2 regions of the Shewanella scandinavica genome follow, and region 1 is predicted to be linked to the other one. Evidence: predicted binding sites of a transcription regulator. Region 1 holds the regulator's gene; the other holds the start of a gene.
The links. Region 1 encodes MetJ, which represses methionine synthesis genes. Its sites were predicted from a motif close to TAGACGTCTAGACGTCTA; they were not measured.
Positions count from the first base shown of each region.

Region 2: serA (phosphoglycerate dehydrogenase) is a predicted target of MetJ. The motif match lies at 3,365-3,382, and genes of this name have one in related genera.

Region 1 covers NZ_JAUOES010000025.1:53,484-60,949, forward strand. Annotated here, with positions in the region: gene phsA (thiosulfate reductase PhsA) at 1-1,234, shown strand, start outside; gene Q4Q50_RS18190 (4Fe-4S dicluster domain-containing protein) at 1,247-1,813, shown strand; gene nrfD (NrfD/PsrC family molybdoenzyme membrane anchor subunit) at 1,816-2,763, shown strand; gene Q4Q50_RS18200 (sulfite exporter TauE/SafE family protein) at 2,869-3,612, opposite strand; gene metJ (met regulon transcriptional regulator MetJ) at 3,694-4,008, opposite strand; gene metB (cystathionine gamma-synthase) at 4,221-5,384, shown strand; gene Q4Q50_RS18215 (bifunctional aspartate kinase/homoserine dehydrogenase II) at 5,396-7,466, shown strand, end outside.
Region 2 covers NZ_JAUOES010000031.1:23,067-30,532, forward strand. Annotated here, with positions in the region: gene Q4Q50_RS19690 (curlin) at 1-1,473, shown strand, start outside; gene Q4Q50_RS19695 (helix-turn-helix transcriptional regulator) at 1,646-2,311, opposite strand; gene Q4Q50_RS19700 (DUF2238 domain-containing protein) at 2,708-3,316, opposite strand; gene serA (phosphoglycerate dehydrogenase) at 3,471-4,700, shown strand; gene ygfZ (tRNA-modifying protein YgfZ) at 4,877-5,839, shown strand; gene Q4Q50_RS19715 (response regulator) at 5,928-6,944, opposite strand; gene Q4Q50_RS19720 (PAS domain S-box protein) at 6,993-7,466, opposite strand, start outside.

The DNA of each region.
Region 1 (7,466 bases):
CGTCTTGATTGGTAACATCGAGCGTAAGGGCGGGATTTATATCGGCCAGAAACCCGGTGATTACAACAAGCTTGCCGGTGAAGCGGTTGCGCCCGTATTGGCAAAACCTGGCGTGAAAGACATGCCAAAACCAGCAGCGAAACGTATCGATCAGGTGGAAGAACAGTACGCCATGATGTGGACATCGGGCGGCGTTTACCAAACCATTCTCGATGCCACGTTAAGCGCTGTTCCTTACCAGTTACACGGCTGGGTGATGTCACGCACTAACCCAATGCAAACCATGACAGACAGGGCGCGCGTTGTTGAAGCGATGAAAAAGCTCGACTTTATCGCCGTGTGTGATGTGTATATCAGCGAAACCGCCGCCTATGCGGACGTGATTTTACCTGAGTCAACTTATCTTGAACGTGATGAAGAAATTGCTGATAAGTCAGGTAAAAATCCGGCCTATTATGTGCGCCAACGGGTCGTTGAAACCTTAGGTGATACTAAGCCTTCTTGGCAGATCTTTAAGGATGTGGGTGTGGCTATGGGCCTTGGCGAGTTCTATCCATGGGAAAACATGGAAACCCTGCAAATGCTGCAGGTGAACCGCGACACTGACCTGCTGCGCCGTATCAAAGACGAAGGTTTCGTGAGCTTCGGTAAGCCAATTATGTTGTGCGAGCCTAAGATGGTTGCCGAGTTTATTAAGGCATACCCCAATGCGCGGCCAGCCGATGAAGACGGCACTTACGCCAGTGCACTGACCTTTAAAACCCCTAGTGGCAAGATTGAACTCACTTCCGCGAAAGTAGAAGCCATGGCACCAGGCCGTGGGGTGATCAAGTTCCGCGAAGTGAATCTTAAAAAAGCAGATGAGCTGTACTTTATCCAAGGCAAAGTGGCGGTGCACACCAATGGCGCCACCCACAATGTACCTATGCTCGCTAACCTAATGTCGGATAACGCTGTGTGGGTTCACCCCGTCACTGCGGGCAAATTAGGCATCAGCAATGGCGACCCAATCCGCCTCACCAGCAGTGTTGGCTCGGAAGAAGGCCATGCCTTAGTCACGCCGGGTATTCGCCAAGATACTGTGTTTGCTTACATGGGCTTTGGTTCTAAAAACAAAGAGTTGGTCAGAGCAACGGGCAAAGGTATCCACTGCGGTAACTTACTGCCGCACGTTACTGCTCCTGTGTGTGGCATGACAGTGCACACCACGGGCGTCACGCTGGCAAAGCGCTAATCGGAGGCTTAAATGAATAAACGATATGTAATGGTGCACGACGAGAACAAGTGCATCGGCTGCCAAGCCTGTAATGTGGCGTGTCGCAGTGAAAATGGCGTACCCGAAGGCGTAACTCGTCTGCAAGTGCGTGTGGAAGGCCCCTTTGGTGAGATGCCCAATCTGCATTTCAAATATCACAGGGTATCTTGCCAACAATGTGAAGATGCACCCTGCGTTAAGGTGTGCCCAACGGGCGCTGCCTATGTGGGTGAAGACGGCATTATCTCTATCCATACCGAGAAGTGTGTCGGCTGTATGTACTGCGTGGCAGCGTGCCCTTATAAAGTGCGCTTTATGAACCCAGAAACCAAGGCGGCGGATAAGTGTAACTTCTGTAAAGACACGCGTTTGGCGCGGGGCGAAGAGCCTGCTTGTGTGACTGTGTGTCCAACCGATGCCTTAGTGTTTGGTGATGCTAATGATCCGCAGAGTGAAGTAGCCATCATGCTCAACACTAAAATCACATACCAAGATAAAACCCATTTAGGCACTAAACCTAGGGTATATCGCGTTCCTACCAAAAGAGGGGGGATTTGATTATGAACAATACTTGGGGCGACATGGCGCAATATGATCCTGTCACTTGGCACTGGGTCATTGCCGTTTACCTGTTTATGGCGGGGTTATCTGCGGGCAGTTTACTGATTGGCATTGGTTTGCGCTGGGCGAATAAGGAACTCAGCACCGAAGCCGAAAGCAGCATTCTTAAGGCTGCGGCCATTATTGGGCCTGTGGCGATTAGCTTAGGTCTAGCTTGCTTAGTGTTTGATTTAACTAAACCATTCCACTTCTGGCTGATTTTAATTCACTATAACTTCCAGTCTGTGATGGCAATCGGGGTGCTGGCGCTGCTGGCGTATTCTCCCTTAGCTTTTGCCTACGCCATTATTGTGCTGCGGGATGACTTACCGAAATGGGGTTTAGGTTTCCTAGCGCCTATCGCTAAGTTACTTATGCCTTTTCGAAAGCTGATTGAAGTATTGTTGTTTGTCCTCGCCATTGGCGTAGGGGCTTACACTGGCTTCTTAATTTCGGCGATGAATGCTTACCCTATGCTCAACACTGCGGTACTGCCTGCGCTGTTTTTAGTGTCGGGTTTATCGGCGGGCGCTGCGGCAAATGCGGTACTGGCACTCTTGTTGTTTAAGACCGATAGCCATGATAAGACTTTGGCTAAGATGCACGGGTTAGAATTGCCTGTGATGGCGATTGAAATCCTGTTCCTGTTCATGTTGTTCTGCGCCTTGTACTTCAAGGGCGGCGCAGCGGCTGCGGCTTTAGCGTCGTTAACCTCAGGGCTATGGGCAAGTGTGTTCTGGATTGGCGTCGTCGGGATTGGCTTTGGTATTCCATTGCTGTTCATGTTGTTACCTGCCGCGACTCGCCACACTAAGGGCGCAATGATTATGGTGGCTTGCGCTAGCTTAACCGGCGTACTCGCGCTAAGACACTTTATTGTGTATGCAGGGCAAAGCTATTTAAGCTGAGTGTAAGTTGACTTTACATATTGATAGATAAAGAAAAGCACTGACAATGTCAGTGCTTTTTTATTGTTTGAATTTTGAGAAGGTTTGCCAGTACAAGCAGGACGCTTATTGGGGTAAGAGTTCGATAACCGACTTCACCGTTAGCACTAAGGCGCTGATACTGCACAGGACTAAGGTCGCCATTTTAGTCTTCTCTTTATCGACACGGCCTACCAATCGCCCGGCGACTAAATACCCTAAAAGCACAGAAGGTAACAGTAGTAACGACAGCCACAGGTGCTTCAATTCTAATAAACCAGTGATCGCCAGAATGACCATAGCTATGGTGGAGCTAAAAATGAAGAAGGCCGACAGGGCGGCGCGAAACTGCGAAGCGTCTTTGCCTGACAATAGAATCGCCATCGGCGGACCACCAATAGCGGCAATATTACCGAAAATCCCCGAGACGACACCCGCGCCGAAGAGGGTTTTCTTATTCACGGGTAGGCTGAATTTATACAGGCTAAGGATAACCGCGACCGCTACAATGGCGGCGATGGATAACCCGAGTATGGGCTGAGGCGCAAACAGCAACAGACTCGCGCCGATAAAACCACCGGGCACGCGACCTAGGAGCGCATATTGCAAGCCATTGAATTCTAAATGACCACGTTCCCGGAATAAGGTCAGTAGCGAGATGGTAAATCCCATGGCAATAACGGGACCCGGTACGAGCTGCGGATCGACGATATACAGCAAAGGACTGGCGACAACCGCTAGGCCAAACCCAATCAGGCTCTGGGTTAAGGCGCCAAGAAATACAATCAGCGAGGCCAAGGCAAGAGTCTGTGGATCTATCATAGAAAACATAGGATTCCATATAAACAAAAAGGGATCGTTAACGATCCCTATTGATGAGCACTGTGATGTAACTTTGCCAGCGACAAGTCGCTATTCCATGTCTTCCCACTCGATCCCCATCTCGTCCATCAGCAACTTGGCTTCGGCGGGAATGCTGTCTGGGCTATCTTTTGACAGATCTTCATCGTTAGGCAATGGCTGGCCAGTGTAGGCGTGCAAAAATGCCTCACACAACAGCTCGCTGTTGGTGGCGTGACGCAAATTATTGACCTGACGACGAGTTCGTTCGTCCGTAAGGACCTTAAGCACTTTGAGCGGAATAGACACAGTAATTTTTTTTACTTGTTCATTCTTCTTGCCATGTTCAGCATAGGGGCTGATGTATTCCCCATTCCATTCAGTCATTGACTCACCTGTTATAACGCTAAATTCGGGGCAGATTTTAAACCCTTACAAAGAACAGTCAAATTATTGCTACTATTTCTTTGTGATTGCAAACAGATTTCTTTATGTTCAGACGTCTAAACGTCTTCACGCCTATTGACGATGACGTTGGGCTTAGGTACATTTAGACGTCCAGACATCTCTATCAGTCTATCGAATTTAGGAGTCCACCCATGGCAGAGCGTCAATTAGCCACACTGGCAGTGCGTCAGGGTATCGAAAGCGATACTCAATATGGCGCAGTTGTGCCACCGATTTATTTGTCGACTAATTACGCCTTCGATGGTCATAAAAATCCCCGCGAATTCGATTACAGTCGTTCAGGCAACCCAACGCGCTGCATTTTAGGTGAAGCATTAGCGCAATTAGAAAAGGGTGCCACTGGCATAGTGACGTGCACTGGCATGGCGGCCATCACCTTAGTGACTACTTTGCTCGGCCCCGATGACCTATTAGTTGTGCCCCATGATTGCTATGGTGGTTCCTACCGTTTATTTACCAACTTGGCGAAGAAAGGCCAGTTTAAGCTCATTGTGGTCGACCAAACCGACAGCCAAGCGTTAGCCGCCGCCATTGCGCAGAATCCTAAGATGGTGTGGCTCGAAACCCCATCGAACCCGTTATTGCGTGTGGTGGATATCGAAGCCATTGCCAAGGCGAGCCATGAGGTCGGCGCACTAGTCGTGGTCGATAACACTTTTTTATCGCCGATATTGCAACAACCCCTATTGTTAGGCGCGGATATCGTTATCCACTCCACCACTAAATATATCAATGGTCACAGCGATGTGGTCGGCGGCGCTGTGGTCGCCAAAGATGCGCAAATCGGCGAAAGCTTACATTGGTGGTCGAACACTCTAGGCTTAACGGGGTCAGCCTTCGACAGTTATCTGACCCTGCGCGGCCTACGTACCTTAGCTGTGCGTATTCGCGAGCATCAAACCAATGCCCAGCGTATTATTGAGGTATTAACGCAAAGCCCTGTGGTGAGCAAAGTCTATTACCCAGGGCTTGCGGATCATCCAGGTCACGCCATTGCGGCCAAGCAACAACAGGGCTTTGGCGCTATGCTGAGCTTTGAGCTCAAAGGCGGCGAGGCCGAAGTGGTGGCCTTTTTAGGTGCACTCAGCTTATTTAGTGTGGCGGAAAGTTTAGGTGGCGTCGAAAGTTTAGTGGCAGTGCCCGCCACTATGACCCACAGAGCCATGGAGCCGCAGGCGCGCTTCGAGGCTGGTATTAAGGACACCCTATTGCGTCTATCGGTGGGTATTGAAGATGCCGCCGATTTAGTTGCAGATATTCAAGCAGGATTAGCCGCCGTTGCGGCTTGTCAGTAGAGGAATAATAGATGGCACGTTGTCACTTACATAAATTTGGTGGCTCCAGTTTAGCGGATGCCGATTGTTATCGCCGAGTCGCCCATATCCTGTTAACCCACGGTCATAGTGATGATCTCGTGGTGGTCTCTGCGGCGGGTAAAAGCACGAATTTCCTGTATAAATTATTAGCGCTGCGTGATGCGGGTCAGCTATGGCAAGAAGAATTACAAGTGCTGATCAGTTACCAACAGGGGTTGATTGAGCAGTTGTTGTCGAACGAACAAGCCCGCGATCTGCGCGAGCGTTTGGCGACAGATCAGGCGCAACTCATCAGTTTATTGTCCCTCGACGAACGTAACGAATACCAAGTTAACCATGTGGTGAGCTTTGGCGAGCGTTGGTCGGCGCGCTTGATGGCGGCGCTGCTGCGCGAATCTGGTGTGGCGGCAAGCCACGTGGATGCCTGTTCAATTTTAGTGGCCGATGAAGCCGCCGTGCCACAAATTCGGGTGCAGGAATCCCGCGCAAAAGTACAAGCGCTGTTGGCCGCCCACCCAAATGAACGACTGGTGATCACTGGCTTTATCTGCGCTAACGAGCGCGGCGATACTTTATTACTTGGTCGTAATGGCTCAGATTTTAGCGCCAGCCTGATTGCTAGTCTCGCCGATATTGAGCGCGTGACCATTTGGACCGATGTAGAAGGGGTGTTCAACGCCGATCCTAATAAAATCAACGATGCTAAATTACTGAAAAGCATGTCACTTGCCGAAGCTGACCGCTTAGCGCGTTTAGGCTCGCCGGTATTGCATTCGCGCACTCTGCAGCCTTTGTTCAATACCGAAGTGAGTTTAGCGGTGCGCTCAAGTTATGCGTCCCACACCGACTTTACCTTGATTGCGCCCCACAGTTCGTCTGCGAGCGCGCCTGTGGTGACGAACCTCAATGCTGTCGTCTTGTTCGGCTTTAAGCTCACGGGCGAATTAACAAGCCTATTAGATTCGTTGATCGCCGCGGGTTTAACGCCATTGGCCCATTGGACGTCTGCCCATCAAAGGGTTGAGCTTGCCTATACCGCTGAAAATCAAAAACAAGTGCAAAGATTGCTCGATGCCGAGGCACAAGCATTAGGGATCAGCGAACAACAGATCAACACAGATCTCGGCCTAGTGGCGTTAGTGAGTGCCGATGCCGAACATTATCGCCGTAGCTTCGCCCGTTTATTAAGTCGTGATGCTAAACCTTTGTTTAGTGGTGACTTAAGCTTAGTGACGCTGGTGCCTCAGTCGCAGGTGAATCTGTTAACCCAAAAGGTCCACCGTCGCTGCGCTGGGCCACGTAAACGCATTGGTGTCTTGCTGCTCGGTGTGGGTAATATCGGTGAGGCTTGGGTCGATTTGTTTAAGTCGGTTTCACCATCATTGGACCATGAACTCGAAGCCAGTGTTGAGTTAGTCGGTTTGGTCAGTTCGAGTAAAGCTTTGATTAAATCCACAGGGATTAATCTTGCCGCGTGGCAGACTGAGTTTAATACCGAGGCAACACCTTGGCAGTACGAGCACTTGTTCGAGCAATTAGAACGGGTTAACTGCGATGAGCTGGTGGCCTTAGATATCAGTGCCAGTGCCAGTTTGACGCTGCAATATCCAGAGCTATTCGAGCGCGGTATCCATGTGGTGAGCGCGAATAAACTTGCGGGCTCGGGTCCACTGCCTTTCTACCGTGAGTTAAAGCAGCAACTGAGTAACCGTCGTTTGTTTTGGCGCTATAACGCCAGCTGTGGCGCAGGTTTACCCATCCAACATGCGCTAAATGATCTGCGTAACAGCGGTGATAGCGTTGAAGCGGTGGGCGGGATTTTCTCCGGCACCCTGTGTTGGTTGTTTGAGAAATATGATACCAGCAAGCCATTTTCAGAATTAGTGATTGAAGCCAGAGGCTTAGGTATTACTGAACCCGATCCCCGCGACGATCTCTCCGGCCGTGATATGCAGCGTAAACTGCTTATCTTAGCCCGTGAGATTGGCCTTGAAATCGAGCTTGAAGATATTGAGCTGCGCTCACTCGTACCAGCCGCTTTGGCGGATATTCCCTTAGATC
Region 2 (7,466 bases), on a different contig from region 1:
AAATCACTTATTGCTTTGGCCATTGCAACAGGTTTAAGCGGTCAAGCCTTTGCTGCCAGTACAGTGAGCGAAATTAGCGTAGTACAGTCAGGCCAAGCCCAAGACACCTTAGTCTCACAAACGGGTGGCCTTAACGCTGCAGCAGTTGTGCAAACAGGTAAGGATCAAACCGCAACCGTTATCCAAGACGGTGTGTGGCATGAAGCCGCAATTAATTCGACGGGTGCTGATAACAAAGTCCAGATAACACAACAAGCTGATTGGCATGTGGCAAGTGCAAATGTTGTCGGTGACAACAACAATGTCAATGTGTCGCAAGACGGTTTCTTTAACCAAAGCAGCAATGATGTTACTGGCAACAATAACACGGCATTCGTTAATCAATTAGGTGAAGTCAATGAAAGCCAAGTTGAAATCACTGGCGCTGAAAACAGCGTATTTGTTAAGCAAGAAGGCGATGCTAACTTTGCAGTATTCCGCGTTGAAGGCAACAACAACGACGGAAAAATTACCCAAGTAGGTGACAACAACCAAGCGGGTCTAATCGCCCTTGATTTAACCGCTAACGTGGGTAACAACAACGACGTTTCTGTTAATCAAGCGGGTAACAATAACTTTGGCGCGGCTAAAGGTATTGCAGGCGACAACAACACAGTAGACATGGTCCAAAAAGGTGATAACCATGTTGGCTTCGTTTACGCTCTTGCTGGCAGCGACAACGATATTTCAATGGATCAAAAAGGTAACGGCAACACAGCTTATCTTGCTATGACTACGGGTGATGACAACACTGTCGATATTACCCAAAATGGCAGCGGCAACACTATCGGCGATACTTTAGTGGCCGATATCCAAGGTGATGATAACGATATTACTATCACTCAAAAAGGCGATGTAAACGGTGCAGAATTCCAAGTATGGGGCGATAGCAACGACGTTGACTTGAAACAAAAAGGCGATGCTAACTTCGCAACCTTTGGTGCATACGGCACAGATAACGACTTCGATTTATCTTCTAAAGGCAATAACAACGAAATCGTTGCCTTTGCTGATGGTCAAGATAACAGTATTGAAGTTAGCCAAGAAGGTGATACTAACTTTGCCTATGTCGATGCAGTAGGTAGCGATAACGAAGTGGATGTTGAGCAAGATGGTGCTCAAAACGAAGCCGTCATTTCCATTGTTGGCAACAATAATGCTGATGTCACTGCACTGCAAAATGGCGACCTTAACCTTATCGATTTGATTATCGAAGGTGATGAAAACACTGCACAAATCGCTCAAACAGGTAACGGTAACTGGATTGGTGGTGACGCAAGTAGTTCATTTGAAGTAAGCGGTGATAATAACAGCCTGTTGATCACTCAAACAGGTAACGATAACTTAGTACTAGGTTCTCAAGCTGGCAATAACAACAGCATCAGCGTTAATCAATCAGGCAATATGAACGTTGCTACTGTAGTGCAATACTAGTCAATCCTGTTAAAACCACCACAGCTACACTCTTTGGTGGTTTATCAAAAGGGTGTTGAACAAAAAGCGGGAATGTTTAAATAAACATTCCCGCTTTTCTATTCTGACTAACCAGCAATTATTAACATTAACCACTCAAAGCGAAAAGCTAACGATCAATATCTTTAACTACCTAGCTGCACAGCTCAAAGTGAGTCTGATAGGTTTGTGCCCAACGCAACAACTCAACACGATTACGGGACTGGGTTTTACGGAAGATAGAGGAAATATGAGCCTTCACCGTATGTTCGCTGATGCACAATCTGTGGGCGATTTCTTTATTCCTCGCGCCACTCGACACAAATTGAATAATAGTGCGCTCACGGGAAGTCAGCATCTGTAGCATAGCCACTGTATCGGAGAGCATCTCATTATTGCCATCGAGCTTTTGTACTACACGACGGAACACTTTACTCAGTAATGTTCTGTCGTACCAAAGTTCCTCTGCCACCATTTTACGCAAACCCGTCAACATCAAATCCAAACGTTGATCGGCAAACAACAGGCCACGAATACCGAGTAACATAGCCGACTCTTGATCTAAAGAGTCACGCTCAACTTGGTACAGCGCCACGGGGAAATGTGATACTAAGCGCGAAGCCAGTAAAGGGATCCCCTTGTTATCGAGTGCAGCGCCCTTTTGGGTGATCAGATAAAAACTTCGACGACTCTTATCTAAATCTAATTCCGCCGCATGCTTAACGATACGAGTTTTCAAGCCTATGGATTCAGCGAGTAACGCTAAATGACATGGTGCCGCCATTTGATGTAAAAAAACTAATTCATTAATTGTGCTCAATGACTCTCCTCCCTGAAAAGTATTTTCTATTAGCAAAATGGTATGTTTGACCAGCCTCTTTAGTTAGATTTTTAAACATTCCATTAACCTAGTTGATTCTGACTAGTTAAAGACTGAAAAACATCACCCAAATGTACTATTCCCTTTTAAATCCTAGTAAGTTCGACTAACTGACGGAATATAATTGGAATAACAGCATAAAACTCCATTAGGTTTAACCGACTCACGAAATCTAGTACTTTCAAACTATGAAGACACCCATCGAAAGTTGCAACACAAAAATAACATACAGGCAATAAGAAAGTGTGACAGCTAAATGCCATCACACTAATGTTAGAAGCTTTATGGAAGAATGAACTTATGACTCAAGCTGAAACAATCAGCAACTCACGGCCACTAGCGTCTGAGTTTAAGTGCTGCTATTTGCTTATCTTGAAAACGAGACAATAAAACGAGTGCGACAATTGCGCCAATTAATGCCATTAACATATCTGATTGAGTGTCCCACACATAGCCTTGGGTTCCCAAAAAGGCTTCAGCGCCTTCACCTGTTGCCACTGCAACCCACCATTCAATGAGTTCATAAAACGCCGAAAACGCGAGCACAAAACATGTGACCAAAAACGCACACCAAGCACCGGGTTTGACCGCTTGATTACGCAGCATAATTTCACGCGCTAACATGGCAGGGATAAAACCTTGCGCAAAGTGACCTAACTTGTCGTAATTATTACGTTCTGAACCCATCCAATGGGCAATCGTGTCGAATAATGGCACTTCAGCATAGGTGTAATGCGCGCCGACAAACAGCACACAGCAATGGGCTAACACTAAAACATACACCAGCGGCGTTAATGGGAAGCGTTTGCGGGTAAAAAATAGCAGTGGCACAGCCACTAATGCGGGAGCCGCTTCGAGCCACCAAGTGAAAGGATCTGCGGGATTTATCGCCGACCAAACGAGCACTAAGAGGTAAATAGCACACCACGCGATTTTGTTATTCAATGTTTCTTCCTCTTATGCGATATTGTTCTTAATTTAGAATATTAACTTTAGCCATCTAGCCCTCCACACTGAGTAAAAAAAGTGCTATTTTGGTGGGTGAAGGTTGTCAGCATATCATAAGAAACATTTCTATTAATTAGAGGGTACCCATATCATGGCGAAACATTCGCTGGACAAGGATAAGATCAAGATCCTGCTGTTGGAAGGCGTCCACCAATCTGCAGTCGATGTACTTGAGCGTGCGGGATACACTAACATCGAATACCACAAAGCCTCATTAGGCGATGAAGCATTAATTGAGTCCATCAAAGATGCACATTTCGTGGGACTTCGTTCACGTACCCAATTAACTGCCGAGGTGCTGAAACGTGCCGAGAAGTTGATCGCGATCGGTTGCTTCTGTATCGGAACCAACCAAGTTGATCTTGCCACCGCCGAATCCCTTGGTATCCCAGTATTTAACGCACCATTCTCCAACACGCGAAGTGTTGCCGAACTCGTGATTGGCGAAATCATTATGCTGATGCGCGGTATCCCTGAGCGTAACGCCATCGCCCACCGTGGTGGCTGGATGAAAACCGCCGCTGGCAGCTACGAAGTGCGCGGTAAAACCTTAGGCGTAATCGGTTACGGTCATATCGGTACTCAGCTTGGTATTCTGGCTGAGACGCTGGGCATGCGCGTGGTGTTCTTCGATATCGAAGACAAACTGCCGCTAGGCAATGCACAGCAAATTCATTCAATGGAACAGTTACTGGCGCAAGCTGACGTAGTGAGTTTACACGTACCAGAAACCCCACAAACCAAAGACATGATAGGCGCAGCTGAATTTGCGGCGATGAAAAAGGGTAGCATCTTTATCAACGCATCACGCGGCACTGTAGTCGATATCGAGGCCTTAACGGTCGCACTCAAAGAGCGCCACCTTGCGGGCGCGGCAATTGATGTGTTCCCAGTTGAGCCGCAATCTAATGACGATGAATTTATCAGCCCACTTCGAGGTCTTGATAACGTATTGCTGACACCGCATGTGGGCGGCAGTACCGCTGAAGCCCAAGAAAACATTGGTATAGAAGTTGCTGGCAAGCTCGCTAAATACTCAGACAACGGCTCGACCGTATCTGCAGTTAACTTCCCTGAAGTTTCGCTGCCTATGCATAAAGGCACCTCACGCTTACTGCATATTCACCAAAACCGTCCAGGCGTGCTGATCAAGATCAACCAAGCCTTCTCGGAAAAAGGCATCAACATTGCCGCGCAATATCTGCAAACCACCGCTGAGATTGGTTATGTGGTCATGGAAGTCGACACCCACCAAGCCGAAGAAGCCTTAGTAGAGTTGAAGGCGATTGAAGGCACACTGCGTACCCGCGTGCTGTTTTAACTGCGTACCCACGTGCTGTTTAATAGTTAAGCCCAATCGCATTAAGCGTATCGGCTAAAGTACAAAGACTGAGGCGCACATGTCATTCACAGATATGTGCGCCTTATGCTTTTGGGCCTAAAGGAATTCCGTTACAATCTAGCCTCTCACATCGTCTTCATTTTCAGGATCTCGCTATGACTATTTCAGTTTCTACGCCCCATTGGGATCTGGACGCTTCTTTGCCTCCACTCATGCTTGCCAACTTATCTCATATGGGCCTTATCAAAGTGGTTGGAGAACAGGGCCGCAGTTTCATCCATGGCCAAGTGACCACAGACATCAGCTCATTAGCCGATGACCAATGGCGCTGGGGCGCACATTGCGATCCTAAAGGTAAAATGCTGGCCAGTTTCAGAACCTTTGCCATTCAAGATGCACTCTTTATGTTGATGCCAAAGGATGCCATCGAAGTCGATTTACCCCAGTTACAAAAATATGCCGTGTTTAGTAAAGCCACCTTAAGCAATGCATCCGCTGAATGGACTCTGCTCGGCGTTGCTGGTGAACAGGCAAGCCAATTCGTGAACAAACATTTTGGTGACATTCAGCAAGAGCTCACACTCATTGAAAAGGGTGCGATTTTAAAAGACGCTGAACGTTTTATTTTAGTATTAACACCAGATGCCGCAGCAGCTTTAGTTGCGCAATCGGAACTGAGTGTATTTGACGCCAGTGCATGGCAAGCGTTAGAGATTGCAGCAGGTTACCCCAACCTTGCCGCCAGCCATGCCAGCCAGTACGTACCGCAGATGTGTAATCTACAAGCGGTTAACGGTATCAGCTTCAATAAGGGCTGTTACATGGGGCAAGAAACCATAGCGCGCATGAAATATCGCGGTGGTAATAAACGCGCCCTGTATATTTTGCGCGGTCACACTAGTCTTCAAATCACCCTAGCATCAGGCCTCGAAATCGCGATGGAAGACAGTTTTCGCCGTGGCGGTCAAATCATTGAGTTTGTACAGCGTGGCAATCAAGTCTTGTTAACCGCCGTACTTCCTAATGACACGCCTAATGATACTCAGCTGCGTTTTGCCGACGATGAACAATCACATTTAACGATCCAAGCCCTGCCCTACTCATTAGATGAAGCGTAATGCTTTGATTTAATATAATTAGTATAAAATATTGAAGCAAAATAAAGGCGCCAATGGCGCCTTTACCTTAGTCAATGCACTTCGAGCATCAATTTTCTAAATAAGTATCTCGAATGGCAATTGCTTCTGGCAGGATTTGCTTGAACTCCTCCACCAACTTAGGATCGAAATGTTTTCCCGCTTGATTTTCAAATAGCTCCATAGTTGCTTCAATCGTCCAAGCCTGCTTGTAAGGCCGTTGCGAAGTCAGCGCATCGAACACATCCGCAATCGCGGTGATACGCCCTTCAAGGGGAATTTCTTCACCTACCAAGCCATTGGGGTAACCTGAACCATCCCACTTCTCATGGTGAGTTAAGGCGATACGACGGGCCATTTGCAATAACGGATCGCTATGTTCTCCAATAATTTCTGCACCTATGGCGGCGTGCTGCTGCATAATTTCCCATTCCTGCGCATCAAGTTTCCCTGGCTTTTTCAGCACAGCATCGGGCGTACCGATTTTACCAATATCGTGCATAGGCGCCGCATTAAAAATCAAGTCACAAAAGGTTGTCGGTAAGCCGAGCTTTATCGCTAATATGCGGGCGTAATGGCTCATACGCACAACATGTAGACCCGTCTCGTTGTCCTTGTATTCAGCAGCACGGCCAAGACGACGGATAATCTCGAAACGGGTTTCTTCTAATTCGTGGGTACGAACTTTAACTTGTTGTTCGAGTAGACGTTTTTGATCATAGAGCGCAAGATGCGTTTTAACCCGCGCCTTAACTACAGGCGCACTGACAGGCTTAGTAATATAATCCACCGCGCCCAATGCAAAACCTTGGGCTTCATCAGCAATTTCAGATAAGGCGGTCACGAATATCACCGGAATATGGCTGGTCAGCGGCTCTTGCTTTAGCAGCTTGCAGACTTCATAGCCATTCATACCTGGCATCATGACATCGAGCAGAATCAAGTCAGGCCGCGATTTTGTCACTAACGCTAATGCCCTTGGCCCATCGATCGCCACTTTGACTTTGTAATCATCACCTAGAATACCGATCAAAATATCAATATTCTCAGGTGTGTCATCGACGACTAATATTGTTGCTTTTTCCATTAACAACTCCACTCAATGTCACACATTATAAATTCGCGCTACCGCTTTCTATCCTAACTGTGTAATCACATCGTCAATTAAGTCGATTGCCTCATCAAACTGATACTGGTTAATCATAGATAAAGCGGGGCTTAATGTTTGCCACATTGCACTACTCACCTTCGGCTTTAACGCATCAATTTTTGCCACAGCGCTGGCATCGGCTTCATCTAGATTCTGACGTAAGACCCGTAATGCGGCTCTCAAGTCCTCATCTGATAGCAAGTCCACCGCTCGGGGCTCGGCTTGATTCACTATCGCAGGCTTAGCCTGTTCAATCGCATCGCAGATAGAGGCCACTAGCGGTTGAATTTGAACTAATTCATCTTCATAGGGCGCTTTCTCTGTTAAATGCAACTCAAGCAAACGCGCTAATTCCACCAATTTTGCCGAACTTAAATTACCCGCTAAGCCTTTAAGGGTGTGGGCGATACGCACCGCATCTTCGACTTGATTCGCCGCGATGGCTTTGCGAACCTGCTC